Regions from separate parts of the Xylanibacillus composti genome, predicted to be linked through region 1. Evidence: riboswitches for the same ligand, from Rfam matches in the RefSeq annotation. Region 1 holds a riboswitch; each other region holds the start of a gene.
What was found. Region 1 has a riboswitch for cyclic di-GMP ahead of XYCOK13_RS00065 (transglutaminase-like domain-containing protein). Riboswitches for the same ligand answer to the same signal wherever they lie in the genome.

Region 1 (3,585 bases):
TCCGGTGGACCTGCAAGGAACAAAGTCCAGTCCGTACGGAATCACGTTAGGCAAGCCAGATCGTTACGGCATTCCGCTTCGCTCCTTTCTCTTGAAAGAATATGACAATGTGCTGACTGCAGGCAAAAATGTTGGAGCTACCGCACAAGCTTACGGCAGTGTCCGCATTATGCCGAATACTGCACTTGCGGGCCAAACTATTGGCATTATTCTCGGCAGGGAACGGGACAAGCCTCTTCGATCTCTTTCGGCTACTGACTTTGAACGGATACACGAATATTTAAAAAGGGACTATAAAATCAAAATTCGCGGATAATTATTCATGCAAGCATTGCCAATAGTCAAATAGTTTGGTATGCTACGTTTATATAAGCTAGTTCATCGATACCGCAAACCTGTCGAAAGGCAGCGACGCAAAGCTACAGGGCCTTCCTTACGATGTAAGATGGCAGCCAGTTGCCGAAATGCACTGCTTTTTTCTTTTTTATTGCATTTCAGTTGCTGGGCTGGGAAGGTGAGTATGAGAACGAAGATTTTATCCGGAGTGCTGGTTGCTGCAGGCATCTTGCTGTTAGCCTATCCCCACTTGTCTGCGTGGTATTACGACAGGCAGCAGCAGCAGCTTGTCAACCGCTGGCAGGAAGCGTTTGCCACGGTCCAACTTCCGGTTCAATCGGAAGCGGAGCAGCATCCGGCTGCTGACTATGCGGAAGACCTTCTGGAAGAAGGCGAATCCAACGATGCGCCGTATCCTGAGCGCAAGGCCGTGCAACTGGGCTTGGATATGGAGGGAATGCTTTATATCGACAAGATTGATCTAGAGCTGCCTATCTTGACAGGCGCAACAGAGCAGAACCTGAAAACAACAGCAGCCAGCATCGCTGACACAGGGAAGCCGGGGGAAGTTGGCAATTATGCCATTGCCGGTCATCGCAACCATGCTTATGGCCGCAACTTTAATCGCTTGGACGAGCTGGCTGAAGGCGATGCCATTGAAGTCGATACAGGCAATCAGGTTTTTCGCTATGAAGTCACGGAAAAACTGTATGTGGAACCGCACGAAGTATGGGTATTGGAACCGGAAGGGACCAAGCAGGAAATTACACTCGTTACCTGTCACCCCATTGACACAGGAACACATCGATTAATCGTGAAGGGGATTTTGATAGAAACCTAATCCTTCGCATAATGAAACACTGCAACTCTCAATACGATAAAGGCAAATCTAATGAAAATTAGAGACGCAAAGCTATAGGGCCTTCCTTACAAATGTAAGATGGCAGCCAGTTTCCGAAAGGAGAGTAAGAAGATGAAGACATGGAAATGGGTATTGTATGGCGTATTGATTTGTGCATTGTTGGCACCAACTAGCGTATTGGCAGCAGAGCCCGCACCGGTCATCCTGTTTGAAGAGGATGCAGGAGGCGTTGTACAGGTAAATTTGCCGCCGACAGCGGATCTGGCCAAAATCAAGATTCGTATTAGCAAGGGGGAGCAGCAGTACACGTATGATGCCGGGTCATACAATATTTTTCCGCTGCAGATGGGCGATGGGAACTATTCCATCATGCTGCTGGAGCAAGTGACGGGAAACAAATATAGGCTGCTTAAGGGTCAGCAGGTTACATATAAAGCGCAGACTCCTGAGGAAGTGTATCAGCAGTCGATTCAAAACATCCAATGGGATGAATCGATGGACGTGATCGAGAAAGCTGCGGCACTGACGGAGAAGCTGGAGACGGATGAGGAGAAAATCAAAGCTATTTATCAATATGTAGTGAGCAATATTACCTACGATTATGAGAAGGCCAAAAGTGTAAAAAGCGGCTATATTCCGTCTGTGGAGCAAACTTATGAGTCAAAGTCAGGTATTTGTTACGACTATGCCGCAATATTTGCTGCCATGTTGAGAAGCGTAGATATTCCGACCAAGCTGGTTATGGGCCATAGAAGCGATATTTCGGAATATCACGCTTGGAATGAGGTTTATCTGAAAGAAAAAGATGAATGGAGGACAATCGATACGACGTATGACGCTGCGTTTATCGGCAAGCAAGTCCAGTCGTCGATGTACCAGAATTCCGATTTGTACACTTCCGAGAGAGCATACTGATTTAAGCTGTTAGGTCAAGAAATCTATAATGAGGGTGCAGGCATAACCCTTTTCCTTCAAGAAGGAACTGTTCCAAGCCGACGTTGGCTTGATTCAGTTCCTTTTTTTTTTTGGGGACATGTATAGAAATTGTTGAGATTGACCTTGCACAATAATGTTATCCACCAGGATTGGGTGGATTCGGAAGGAGCACTTCGAATTGTCAAAGGAGGGGAAACCATGTATCCATTAGGGCGTAGTCCATGCTCAAGTTAGTACATTTTTTTTCAAAAGATTTCGAACGGAGGGATTGCAAGACTTGCATTGGTGGAAAAAGACGAGCGCATTTGTCCTTGCTCTGGTATTCGCCATACAAACATGGGCAGGAGCAGGATTGGGCCCGGTATACGCAGCGGCGACTGAAATTTCAGAAAACATACTATCCAATCTGAAAGTGACGATTACGGATCGTAATCAATCAGTAACGTACGCCGTATATGGGGATCCCGGTGAAGCAGAGTTGGATGTAGATTGGGAACAAAATGCTACTGTCAGGCTGGATTACGATTGGGCGCTGCCTAATGGTCACGGCTATTCGGATGGCGCGACCTTCACCTTTCAATTGCCAGAGCAGTTCGAGCTGTTTTCAGGCAGCCTGTCATTTCCGCTGAATTCGGTGAGAGGTCCTGTAGGCACATTTACAGTTGACCACAGAACGAATAAAGCTGTGATGACGTTCAACGAACAGATCGAAAAACTTAGCGATATACAGGGCTCACTCTGGTTTGAGGCAGGCTTCAACAAGGAATCGTTCAAGAATGAAATCACCCAAAGGATTGAATTCGAGGTGAAGGAGAAGCAATTCCTTGCGTTCACAATCCGATTTAAGCCGGACATCAAAAGTCCAATAACTAAGAATGGAATTCCGAGGAACGGCTCCTTCAACGCCAAAAGCATCGACTGGACCGTTGATGTCAATAAGGTTACTGAGTCTGTTTACGGGGCAGTGCTGACGGACAAGATTCCCGAAGGGCTTACTTTGGATTTGGATTCGATTGAAGTCTATGAGCTTAATGTGAAGCTGAACGGCGATGTTGAACCGGTACTGCCCGCAGTGGATCCTGCCTTATATAGCGTGACAGATGCAGGCGGCGAGCTGATCGTAGAGCTGGGCGATACGAATAAGGCATATCGGATCGCTTATTCAACCGATATTGTGGATTTAGAGAAGACGTCCTTCAAGAACGAGGCAACCTTCACGCATCTTGGCGATATCGAGGGGGTAACTGACACTGCAGAGGTTACCATAGATCGGGGTGTCCGCCTAGACAAGCGTTCTACCAGCTACGAAAGGGCAACCCAAACGATCACTTGGGAAATCGAGTACAACTATGACGAAGTGAGTCTGGATGCGCCCGTGCTGGTTGATTTGTTCGATAATTCCCAACAATTGCTTTCAGATTCGCTTGAAGTATTTCAAGTAACGCTGGACG
Region 2 (3,585 bases), on a different contig from region 1:
TGACGCTTTGAATGCGTTCAGTCATGGCGGCAACGGCTGCGTTAATGTGAGTGAAGTGGTCACGGCAGATGTGGATTTGCTGCTGGCCGCTTGCTACTCTGTCGTGTCCTTGCGCCATCGAATGCGCCATGTTCCGCGTCTCTGCCTGAATGCCCTGGATAATCTCCGCGATCTCTCCGACGGAAGCATTCACCTGCACGGAGAGCTTTCTGACCTCTGCGGCGACTACCGCGAATCCTTTGCCCGCTTCTCCGGCTCTGGCAGATTCAATCGCCGCGTTTAAGGCCAGCAAATTGGTTTGCTCCGCGATTCCCTTTATGACCTCACTCAGCTTGGAAATATCATCGATGCGCAGCTCCAAGTGATTGACCTTGTCCGTGGAATCTGCAACTAAGGCGGCCACTTCTTCAAACAGCTCGACCGAGCGTGCCATCTCCTGCTTCCCTTGATCGGAAGCCTGATGCACATTCTTCGCATGCGCTTCCAGCACCCTGCCGTCCTCGTTGGACAGCACGATCTGCTTATTCAACTGGTCAATCAAGCTGGAGATGTCCCCGGAGGTGCTTGCCTGTTCTTCCGCGCCTGCTGACAACTGCTGCATCGTAGCAGACACTTGCTCCGAGCCGGTGCGCACTTCGCTGGCCGCTTGCGTCAAGACGGCGCTTTGCTGATCGACCTGGCTTGAGATTTGCTTCAACTTTTGCATGATGTCGAGCAAGAACGCCACCATGGCATGGCTGGATCTTGCAAGCTGCCCAACCTCATCCTGACGCTGGGTATCCTTAGCATCCAGATGCAGCTGCAAGCTGCCGTCCGCAATTTCTTGCATCTGGTGAACAAGTCTGGCTACGGGCTTGGTGATGTGGCGGATAAGCAGGAACCCCAGCATAAAGACGATGAGGATGCATAAGGTGATTAACCCCCATGACAGAAGCATCTGTCTTTGATTCGCTTCGATCAGAGCTTGGACCTTGGCGACAGCGGTGTGCTCCAGATCCTGCTGCAGCACATCGATCACATGGCGAGTCTGATTAAATTCGTGCCTCAAGCGCTCCAGTTCTGACGCCGGCACATCCGTTTGATGGGTGATGAACTGTTCGACATCCTGCTGCCAATGGGTGAATTGCCGGAAGAAATCCTCATAGTGCGCGAGCACCTGGTCAGGCTGCAACCCATCGACCACGGTCAGGATGTCCCTGGCCTGATTCATCCGCTCCGTAACTTGAACGATGTTTTCATGGAAGTCTGACGTCCAGACTGCCAGTTGTTCAGAAGTAGCCGACTCATTGGCCTGAATGCTCATGAACGCTTGTTCCGCCTGGTAAAAGTCGCGGTCTGCATTCAATAAGTAATGCGTCGCATAGTAAAGCTCGTCGTACAATTCCTGTTCCAATTCCTCCGCTGTTGACTTGAGCGACTGCATGAGAAAGCCGTTGCTAACCACAAGAGCGACTGTAGCCAGCAGAAGTACTCCGAACAACTTGGTGCCGATTCTTAGATGATTGAACTTGGACAGCATGGATGCATCCCCCTTGGTCATAACCTTTTTTCAAACAAAAAATACACCCCGTCTACTGGCGTGTACTTCCTGAGCAAACGGCAGCTGGCTGGCATGGCAGCATGATGACGCTGCGGTAGCCCCTGTAGCTTTGCGTCACTACGTTTCCGTAGCTTTGCCTTGATCGAAGAATATGGAGTTTTTACGTAGAACCTGGCTGTATGGATCAATCCGAATTTTGTCATTAGTGTAAACGAAATCGAGTTATTTTACAATACAAATTTCGACAAGATTCCACACGCTGGTGTTGCGATTGGCGGAGGAGAGGGCGCCATGAAGTCCTTGTTGCTTCCAGCCCAATATGCGAATACTCGTTGCTACGTTCCTGCTCAATATGCTGGAATAGCGGCAAGAGCCGAGCTTGAAAAAAGTAACGGCGGTGAGCAGAAAGAGCAGAAAGAGCAGAAAGGTTGACCGGACCAGTCGTTTGAATCTGTAGCGGCCGCATATGTCCATTAGAGCGAAAAAAACGTTCCTTCGATTTTCTAGCGGCCGCATATGTCCATTAGAGGCCCAAAAAACCCGGTTTTGCTGGTTAGTGCATCGCTAATGGTCATTCGTGTCCGTTGCATTTCAAAAAAAGGCCAATACGCCCTCTGACGGTCATCTATGTCCGTTAAGGTTACATAAAGTCAGCGGCGGCGCTCTCATCAGCAAGGTCGATCGGCAGTGGCGGGGGCATAAGTGGTCACGAAAGATGCCAACTGACCCCCTTCGACCCGAGAACTGCGCCCGCGCATGTTTCTCGGGCGTTCGCCATTTCGCTTTAGTGATCGTTTGTTGATCGTTTGTTGATCGTAGGCATATATAATAGATTGCAACCTACTTCGACATTCTTCGACAAATCCACACAGATGGAGGATGACTAATTTGGCGGAATATGATGGAGCTAATTGGAGAATGGTACACAAGGCCGCAATGGGGAGAAGGGCACTGATCGGCATGCTGGCCAGCGTGCTTTTTTTGACCCAACTGGTAATCGCGGATACCGCGCATGCGGCTAGCGGCTGGAGCAACGTGAGTGGTGAAGAGGGCATAACTACGAGCCAGGGGAGTATGGTGCGACCTGATCTTATCGAATACAACGGGTATTTATATCTAATCTGGTCAGAGTTGTATGATGGAAATTATAGGGAAATGCACGTGATGCGTTATAACGGTACCAATTGGGAATCTGTCCAAGGAGGGGATGATGGCTGTGTCATGGTTGGCTGCGTCAATGCAGAAGCTGGGTCGCCTAATAATTCAGCGGTATTCCCATCTCTGGAAGTTTACGACGGCAAGCTCTTCGCCTCCTGGTATGAAAACTACACGATGATTAACTATCAAGCGAGGGTTAGGCAATATGACGGCGAACATTGGACGACGGTGGACGGCGGTACGCTTAATGTAAGTACGAACACAGCCAATGATCCCGATTTGATGGTGTATAATGATGAGCTCTATGCCATCTGGTATGAAGCGAACAATATTCATGTGAAGAAATATAGTGGTGATGCCGATTCGCCGCAGTGGAATCTCGTCACGCCTAACGGAGGATTGAGTTCAAATGCAGGCCTGAATCCAACGCTGATTGAGTTTCAAGGAAGCTTGCACGCGGTATGGCGGGAGATGGGGTCAGGGGTAAGCAAAGTACGAGTCAGCAGATATGAGGGCAACACTAATTGGGTATCTGTTGACGAGGGCGGACGGACGGAGAACCCGTCCTCGCATGCGTTGACTCCGCATGCGGCTGTATTCAACGATCAGTTGCATGTGATTTGGAAAGAAGCCAGCACCAATCGTATTCGCGTGCACGCCTATGATGGGGACGGCTGGAAGGATGTGAGTTCCGGCTTGAATATCAATACCGAAGTGACGGATCATCCCCGATTAATCGTCCACAATGATCGCCTGTATGCAGGGTGGATTGCAGGGGGGGTGCTGCGGGTGAAAGCCTACGATGGGACTACTTGGGCGCTGGCGGACCGGAATATGGGGCTGAATGTTGCCAGCGGCTCGACCGCAAGCTATCCCCAATTCGGCAC
Region 3 (3,585 bases), on a different contig from region 1:
CACTTGTTCATGATCAGCACGCCGTTGGAATAAAGCTCCAGGCCTTTTTCATATTCCTTCGTATAATAATCGAACGGCGTATTCTCCGGAATGAACAGGATCGCCTGATAGACCGCTGCGCCGTCCGCGCTCACATGAATATGCGCCAGCGGCTTGTCGAAGCCGTAATGCTTCTCGTTGTAGAAATTCTCGTAGTCCTCGTCGGTCAGTTCGCTTTTATTTTTCCGCCAGATCGGGATCATGCTGTTGACAACCTGCTCTTCGGTGTAATCCTCGAACTCGTTGTCCTCGCCTTCCTTCGGTCGCTTGCCGGTGATGTCCATCTTGATCGGATAGCGGATGAAATCAGAATACTTCTTGATGATTGCCTTCAATCGGTACTGGTCCAGAAACTCGTCGTACTGCTCGTCCTCGGTATTTTCCTTGATCTTCAGAATAATGTCCGTGCCGACCGTTTCCTTCTCGCAAGCCTTCACCGTATAGCCGTCCGCTCCCTTGGACTCCCACTGGAACGCTTCCTCGCTGCCGAGCGCCTTGCTCCTGACCGTAACAACATCCGCCACCATGAACGCGGAATAGAAGCCAACGCCGAACTGGCCGATTATATTATGTCCGTCCTTCGCTTCATTCTCCTGCTTGAACGCAAGCGAGCCGCTCTTCGCAATGACGCCGAGATTGTTCTCCAGCTCTTCCTTCGTCATGCCGATGCCGGTATCGGAGATCGTCAGCGTGCGGGACGATTTGTCCGGTGTAATCTTAATGAAGTACTGCTCCTTGTCAAATACAAGCTGTTCGTCGGTCAGCGCCTTGTAATAAATTTTGTCGATGGCATCGCTTGCATTGGAGATCAATTCCCTCAGGAAAATTTCCTTCTGTGTGTAGATCGAATTGATCATCATCTCCAACAAGCGCTTGGATTCCGCCTTGAACTGCTTCTTCGCCATTATTTCGTCTCCTTTCGATTCGTACAATGGGCGTGCTGGCATTCTGGTCGTTACGCGACAATTGCGTTAGCACTCAAGCAACGAGAGTGCTAAATATTCCTTTCTATTATATACCATACTGAAAAAAACACTGTCAATAGAAGCAGGCATTTGTGCGGTGAGGAACGGGGACGGGGTGCAGCAAAAGGGCTGTGAGCGTGTGGAAGTGAATGCTAAAAGTATGTCTCTCCACGGTTCCAGTATGGCAGCTAGAGCTCTAACGGAAGTCAGAAGCACTATTTCACTGATTTTCAGGTGATTTTACTTTTAACGGAACTGAGAGAGCTTATTGCACGAAATATGTGCACAAAACCCAGGGGTACGCGTACATAAGGGCTGTAGCTTCCGTAAGAATGAAATGTGCTGCAAAAAAGGTCCATTAGCGGCTGTGAGTTCCGTTAGCTGGAGCCTCTGTGTGGCTCTGGCTTGGTTCTGCCACAAGTTTAGGACGGGGCGATAAGGGATGCGTTCAACATCTGATTCTAGATTGGATCATGGCTTGTTCGTCTCCGGATTAGGCAGACTCTCGTTCAGGCTCGCGGCACGCCGGATGTTGCCTAGGGTCTGTCGCCGCATGCAGACCTTCTTATATAGGTTAGAAGATTCACATCATCGGAAGAGACTAGGAATTTAGTCCTTCCACCAGGTCTATCGTCGTGCTATAATGGGTACAAGTAAATAGGTCTAGGAGAAAATGGCAAACCTGTCGAAAGGCAGGGACGCAAAGCCACAAGTCTTAGGTGCCCAGCATGTGCTGATTCGCGTGCGGCATGATGACGGTTGGGTTACCTTGAAGATCCTTGGGATTGAATCGCAAGACGCTCTTGAAGGGTGTCTTTTTTTTATTCTGCGTATAAGTCGGATGACCATCCTAGAAACCAGCAGACACGGAGGGACACCATGAGAATTATTCCGATCGATCAATATGATGAAAAAAGCATGATCCTGGCCATGCCCGTCTATGATTCACAACGCCGCATCCTCATTGCAGCGAACCAAACCATACACCCCAAGTTTCAGATTCGGTTGAAGCATATGGGCATTCGCGTCCTTGTCATAGAGGATGCGATCTCCAAAGGCATCACGCTTGAAGAAATGATAGATATGCCCACTTGGCTCGACATTGCGGAGAATATCCGGGACGCCCACGCCGCCGTACGTGCCCGCAAACCGATCCAAATGCGGGACATCCTGAGCGCGGCAGGCAAGCTGATCCGCGAGACACAGCTCCGTCCCGTGCTGGTTCCCATTCCGACATCCACCATTTCCATGGATCTCGCGCCGTATGCGCATGCTGTCAACGTCGCGCTCTTGGCTTTGCAGGTTGGCAACAAGCGCGGATACAACGACCTCATGCTGCGGGATTTGGCTGTAGGCTGTCTGCTGCACAGTATTGGCGAGGCTGTGACCGCTGATGCGGACAAGGTGCCGGAAGCCGGCTTTCAGGTGCTGCGGAATGTGCGCGAATTAAGCCTTGTCTCCTCGCATATCGCCTTCCAATATAATGAGCGTCTGGATGGCAGCGGAGCGCCAAGAGGAATCAAAGGCAGCGCCTTCCATGAGTATGCTCAAATCGGGAGCATGTGCAAGCTGTACGACCGCGCTGTGTCCTCAGAGGAATTGCTTCCGCACGAAGCCATGGAAGCGATCATGGCCATGAGCGGGCTCGCCTATACGCATGGAGTGATTAATGATTTCGTACGTGCCGTTCCGGCATATCCGCCGGGAACCATGGTCAAGCTGCAGTCGGGGAAGGAAGCGCTGGTGGTGAAAATCACCAACCATATGCAGCGTCCCGTTGTCCGCGAACTGGGCAGCAAGACAGAGATAGATCTGTCCGACCATCCAACCGTAATGATCCAAGGCGTAAAGCCAGCAGAAGCATCGAACTTCTAATGCAGCATCATCCTGTCAAGCTGCAACCAGCCTACATGCATGTTAACAGCAAAGGAGCTGTTCCGGGGCGAATGCCTTTCGCTTGTATCGGTACAGCTCCTTTGCTGTTAGATGGAGATATAAATATGAACCTCTTGGTCATCCGAGCCTTCCGGACGCTCCTGATATTCCTCGAAGTCGCAGCGATACGCCCGCTCCAGCGGCATGTCCCACAGCTTGCTCCAAAATTCGCCTATCGCCTGCTGGACATCCCCGCGCACTGCGAATTTCGCATACTTGCCACCCGGAATCGTGACAGAGGCAACATCGGCCGCCCATTCCCCTTGCCCGCCGACCTCACAGCCGGCGGTAAACCGATATGGATGCCTGCAATCTCCTTCATAATCGGAGTACAGCCCGATCACCTTGCGATTCGCTTTTGGCGTAATTCCTGCATAAACCCCTTCTTTCCAAAACCTCGCCCACAACAGGCCGATATCCTGCGCAGCCTGGCTCCCACTTCCTTGCGCACTTGTTCAATCCTTGCAGGGCGGACAAGATTTCCAACTGCTCCCGGTCTGTCAGCAGCGATTTATTCAGGACGAAATGGTCGAGCAGCGAGATGCCTCCTCCGCGTCCCTTGCTCATATATACCGGAATGCCGGCACTGCCAAGCAATTCAATATCCCGGTATATGGTGCGAACCGAAACTTCAAAACGCTCCGCC
Region 4 (3,585 bases), on a different contig from region 1:
ATTCCACCCTAATCCCGCTGTTCATCTTGTTTCAGGCTCTTGGGCTGATCGATAATCTATGGAGCATCATACTTTCCTACACAGCGTTCAACCTGCCAATTACGATTATGATATTGCTAGGCTTTTATTACGCCTTGCCGCGGGAAATCGAGGAAGCCGCAATTGTAGACGGCTGTTCGGTCAATCGCATGTTCATTCGCATTATATTGCCTATGACCTCCTCGGTGATGGTTACGGCGGCCATTATCAACATGATTTACAATTGGAATGAGTTTGTGTTCGTCAATACGTTTATCAGCTCGGATACGCTGAAGACATTGACGGTAGGGGTGCAGAACTTTGTCGGACAATATTCGACAGACTGGGGGGCGATCGGCGCAACCCTGATGATCAGCATCCTGCCCATTCTGCTCGCCTTTCTCATTATGAGTGATCGAATCGTAGAAGGCATTGCGGCCGGCTCGGTGAAAGGCTAGATGGCGTCAACGAAAGCTGTCCTTAAGTTATTGTAGCTTGAGGATGGCTTTTTTTTTGTGATTTCGCTGCCGCGCAGTTGGCTGAACGGCAGGGCTGAGGGGAAGCCCTGCCGCGGTACGATTAATAGTCTAGGCGATCTGTGATGTAGCCGGAAACATGCCAATTTTGCTGCGAGTCATAGAACTTGTAGTAGTTGCCGACCGGCAGGGAAAGTCCGTAGGCGGTTCCTGTCACCTGCGCTACGAGATTGTAGTTCTTGTAAATATCAAATTTCCCGTAGATCGAGTCGTTTGTTGTGTTCCCCAGCGACACGAGCCTAAATTCGTAACGGTCGCCGGCAGCGTTGTGGACTATGGCATTGAAAAATGCTTGATTGCCAGACTGAAGCGGATGCTCGGTCCAACTGGCAATAGCGTTGCCTCTGACCGGATACTGATCTCCGGTCAAACCATCGACCACATACAGGGCCCGCTCGGAGAAAATCCCATGCACGTACGTTGCAGGGGCGGCAGAGCCGCCAAGCGATAACGATAGGGCAACGACAATCAGCATCATGACAGCGCTTACGCGAAATTTCTTGCTCATATCAATTCCCTCCTTCATTCATTGAATTCCCCTCACTCGTATAGTAGCATGGCCAGACAAATATTGCCTATCGTTCTAGCAACAATCGGGAGCCGCCGAATGGCATATTAGCAGCAATTCCTGATTAAGAGGAGGATTGTACAATTCTACAGGGGAAGAAGTTAGTAATAATTGTCGCTTCCTGTAGAATATCGTCATGAGAGTTGCTATAATGCTAGTAGCGATAGCGACAAGGGCAAACTATTCGAAAGAATAGGACGCAAAGCTATAGGGGCTTCTTCCTTAAAGGAAAGCCAGCCAGCTGCACGATCAAGAGGACTGCCCGCATTCGGGCGGTTTTTTTGCGCTATTGGACAACTTTGGAGAAGACTGGAGAGATGAAAAGGATGGGTGGATGGTTAAGCAAGTTCAGATTCAAAAACATGTCGTTGAGCCAGAAGTATGGCATTCCTCTCGCTATCACGATCGTCTTGTTCGTGGCCTCAACTGTGATGGTTGCTATACTGCTGAACAATGTCGGCAGAGAAATCAATGAGGTGGAAAGAACAGGAGAACGAGCGTTGAAGATGAGCGAAATGGGTTCGCTGTTCCGGGCCAAGGATATTCGGATTGCCGATTTCATTCAAACTTGGAGCGCGGTTCCGATTTCCGAGTTTCAGGAGCGCAGTGCGAGATTCAATCAGCTGGAGCAAGAGATTCGGGCTGGTCTGGATGAATCGGCGGAGTTTCTGGAAATTTTCGAACGCGTTATCGAAAGCGACAGCAAGTATAACGAGCTGTTTCTGGAGAAGCTGGTGCCTGCACTGAATGCCGGCAATATGATAGAAGTAGAGCTGCTGCGGGGAGAGACCGCGTCGCTTCGCGCAGAAACGGTCAGCATTTTGGGAGAGCTTATCGAAATTGTCTCGGCGGAGCAGATTGCGGCGGTAGAGGACGCCAATGCCCAGGCAGCGTTTTCACTCTATATGCTGATCGGTGCCGTTATCGTTTCCTTGATTCTAAGTTTGTTCATTACATATTTTGTAAGTCGCTTGATCAGTCGCAATATTAAGGAAGTCATAGAGATTGGCGGCGAAATCGCGAACGGCAATCTTGCTGTGAAGAATATCAGCTATGAAAGCCGGGACGAGATCGGGCAATTGGCGAAGACGATTAATTATATGAGCAGCAGCCTGCGCGAGATGGTCAGGGGCATCTCATCCATCTCTCAGACAGTTTCCAGCCAGAGCGAGGAATTGACGCAAATGGCGAGAGAGGTCAAGGCAGGCAGCGAGCAAATCGCAACTACGATGCAGGAACTCGCTTCCGGGACTGAAATACAGGCTCGTTCCGCTACCGAAATTGCCGAGCTGGTTGAAACATTGAACGAGCAGGTAGCTGTGGCCAATCAGGATGGCGACGCGCTGAATGACGCATCGGCGAACGTTCTGGCCCAGTCGACGAATGGCACGGTTCAGATGGAACAGACGGCCAAGCAGATGACGGCGATCAATGGCATTGTCCAGGATGCGCTCGGCAAGATGCGGAATCTGGAACAAAGCGCGGGCAATATTTCCAATCTGGTGCAGGTAATTCAGGAAATTGCTTCGCAGACAAACCTGCTAGCGCTCAACGCTTCGATCGAGGCGGCCCGCGCAGGCGAACACGGCAGAGGTTTCGCGGTAGTCGCGTCTGAGGTGAAGAAGCTGTCCGAGCAGGTTGAGCGTTCTGTTAACGAAGTGACCGGCATTATCGCGGGCATTCAGAAGGACACTCAAGTGATGGTTGAGTCGCTGCAGGGCGGATACCAGGAGGTAGAGGAAGGCACGCAATCCATGAACGCGACCAAGGAAACGTTCGACAGCATTACGGAAGCCGTCAATCAGATGGTCGAGCGCATAGGCAGCGTGTCGATGGGACTCAAAGCGATCAGCAGGCATGGCGAGAAAATCGGAACGACGAGCCAGGAAATTGCCTCCGTATCGGAGGAGGGCGCGGCCGGCGTCGAACAGACCTCTGCCTCGGCCCAGCAGCAGAACAGTTCGATGGAGGAAATTACAAGCAATGCAGAGCATTTGGCTGTGCTTGCAGAGGAATTGAACCAGATGGTCAGCAAGTTCAAACTATAAATTCGCAGGAGCATGAACAAGGCTGTCCCGCCGGTCAAGTGATGACATGGCAGGACAGCCTTTTTGCTGGTACGGTACGTATGCGGGATAGGTGGAATGGAGCATCGCACAGTCGATTTATAAGCAAAAATAATAGAAGGCAAACTTGGCGCCGTTTCAACATCAGGATGTTGATTTCACAGGGGAAGCAGTTTTTTTTTTTCGCATATTCACTGCACAGAGCCATACATATGAGTAAAAAGCGGCGCCCGTTGACACGTCGCAGAATGTACAAGCGATTCATAAAGGATTCAAATAATTCAGACTTTATGGTATAATGCTTACATAAATTCCCTTGGGCGATAATCTATTTAACTATCTATCATTCTATGCCTGTAATGATGAAAGCTGGGAACCTCAATATGCTGAATAAGGA

Region 2: another riboswitch for cyclic di-GMP. It lies ahead of XYCOK13_RS21120 (methyl-accepting chemotaxis protein); the one in region 1 lies ahead of XYCOK13_RS00065 (transglutaminase-like domain-containing protein).
Region 3: another riboswitch for cyclic di-GMP. It lies ahead of XYCOK13_RS19470 (HD-GYP domain-containing protein); the one in region 1 lies ahead of XYCOK13_RS00065 (transglutaminase-like domain-containing protein).
Region 4: another riboswitch for cyclic di-GMP. It lies ahead of XYCOK13_RS00840 (methyl-accepting chemotaxis protein); the one in region 1 lies ahead of XYCOK13_RS00065 (transglutaminase-like domain-containing protein).

The regions. Positions count from the first base shown of each region.
Region 1 is NZ_BOVK01000001.1:20,816-24,400, reverse strand. Features, by position in the region: gene XYCOK13_RS00075 (FAD-dependent oxidoreductase) at 1-316, shown strand, start outside; cyclic di-GMP riboswitch class I at 379-464, shown strand; gene XYCOK13_RS00070 (class D sortase) at 521-1,177, shown strand; cyclic di-GMP riboswitch class I at 1,209-1,295, shown strand; gene XYCOK13_RS00065 (transglutaminase-like domain-containing protein) at 1,310-2,113, shown strand; gene XYCOK13_RS00060 (collagen binding domain-containing protein) at 2,412-3,585, shown strand, end outside.
Region 2 is NZ_BOVK01000089.1:8,756-12,340, reverse strand. Features, by position in the region: gene XYCOK13_RS21120 (methyl-accepting chemotaxis protein) at 1-1,519, opposite strand, end outside; cyclic di-GMP riboswitch class I at 1,596-1,688, opposite strand; gene XYCOK13_RS21115 (hypothetical protein) at 1,832-1,972, shown strand; gene XYCOK13_RS21110 (S-layer homology domain-containing protein) at 2,429-3,585, shown strand, end outside.
Region 3 is NZ_BOVK01000070.1:10,059-13,643, reverse strand. Features, by position in the region: gene htpG (molecular chaperone HtpG) at 1-944, opposite strand, end outside; cyclic di-GMP riboswitch class I at 1,670-1,776, shown strand; gene XYCOK13_RS19470 (HD-GYP domain-containing protein) at 1,884-2,879, shown strand; gene XYCOK13_RS19465 (GyrI-like domain-containing protein) at 2,987-3,346, opposite strand; partial or broken gene XYCOK13_RS19460 (helix-turn-helix transcriptional regulator) at 3,396-3,585, opposite strand, start outside.
Region 4 is NZ_BOVK01000003.1:16,171-19,755, forward strand. Features, by position in the region: gene XYCOK13_RS00830 (carbohydrate ABC transporter permease) at 1-476, shown strand, start outside; gene XYCOK13_RS00835 (hypothetical protein) at 598-1,062, opposite strand; cyclic di-GMP riboswitch class I at 1,287-1,371, shown strand; gene XYCOK13_RS00840 (methyl-accepting chemotaxis protein) at 1,449-3,170, shown strand.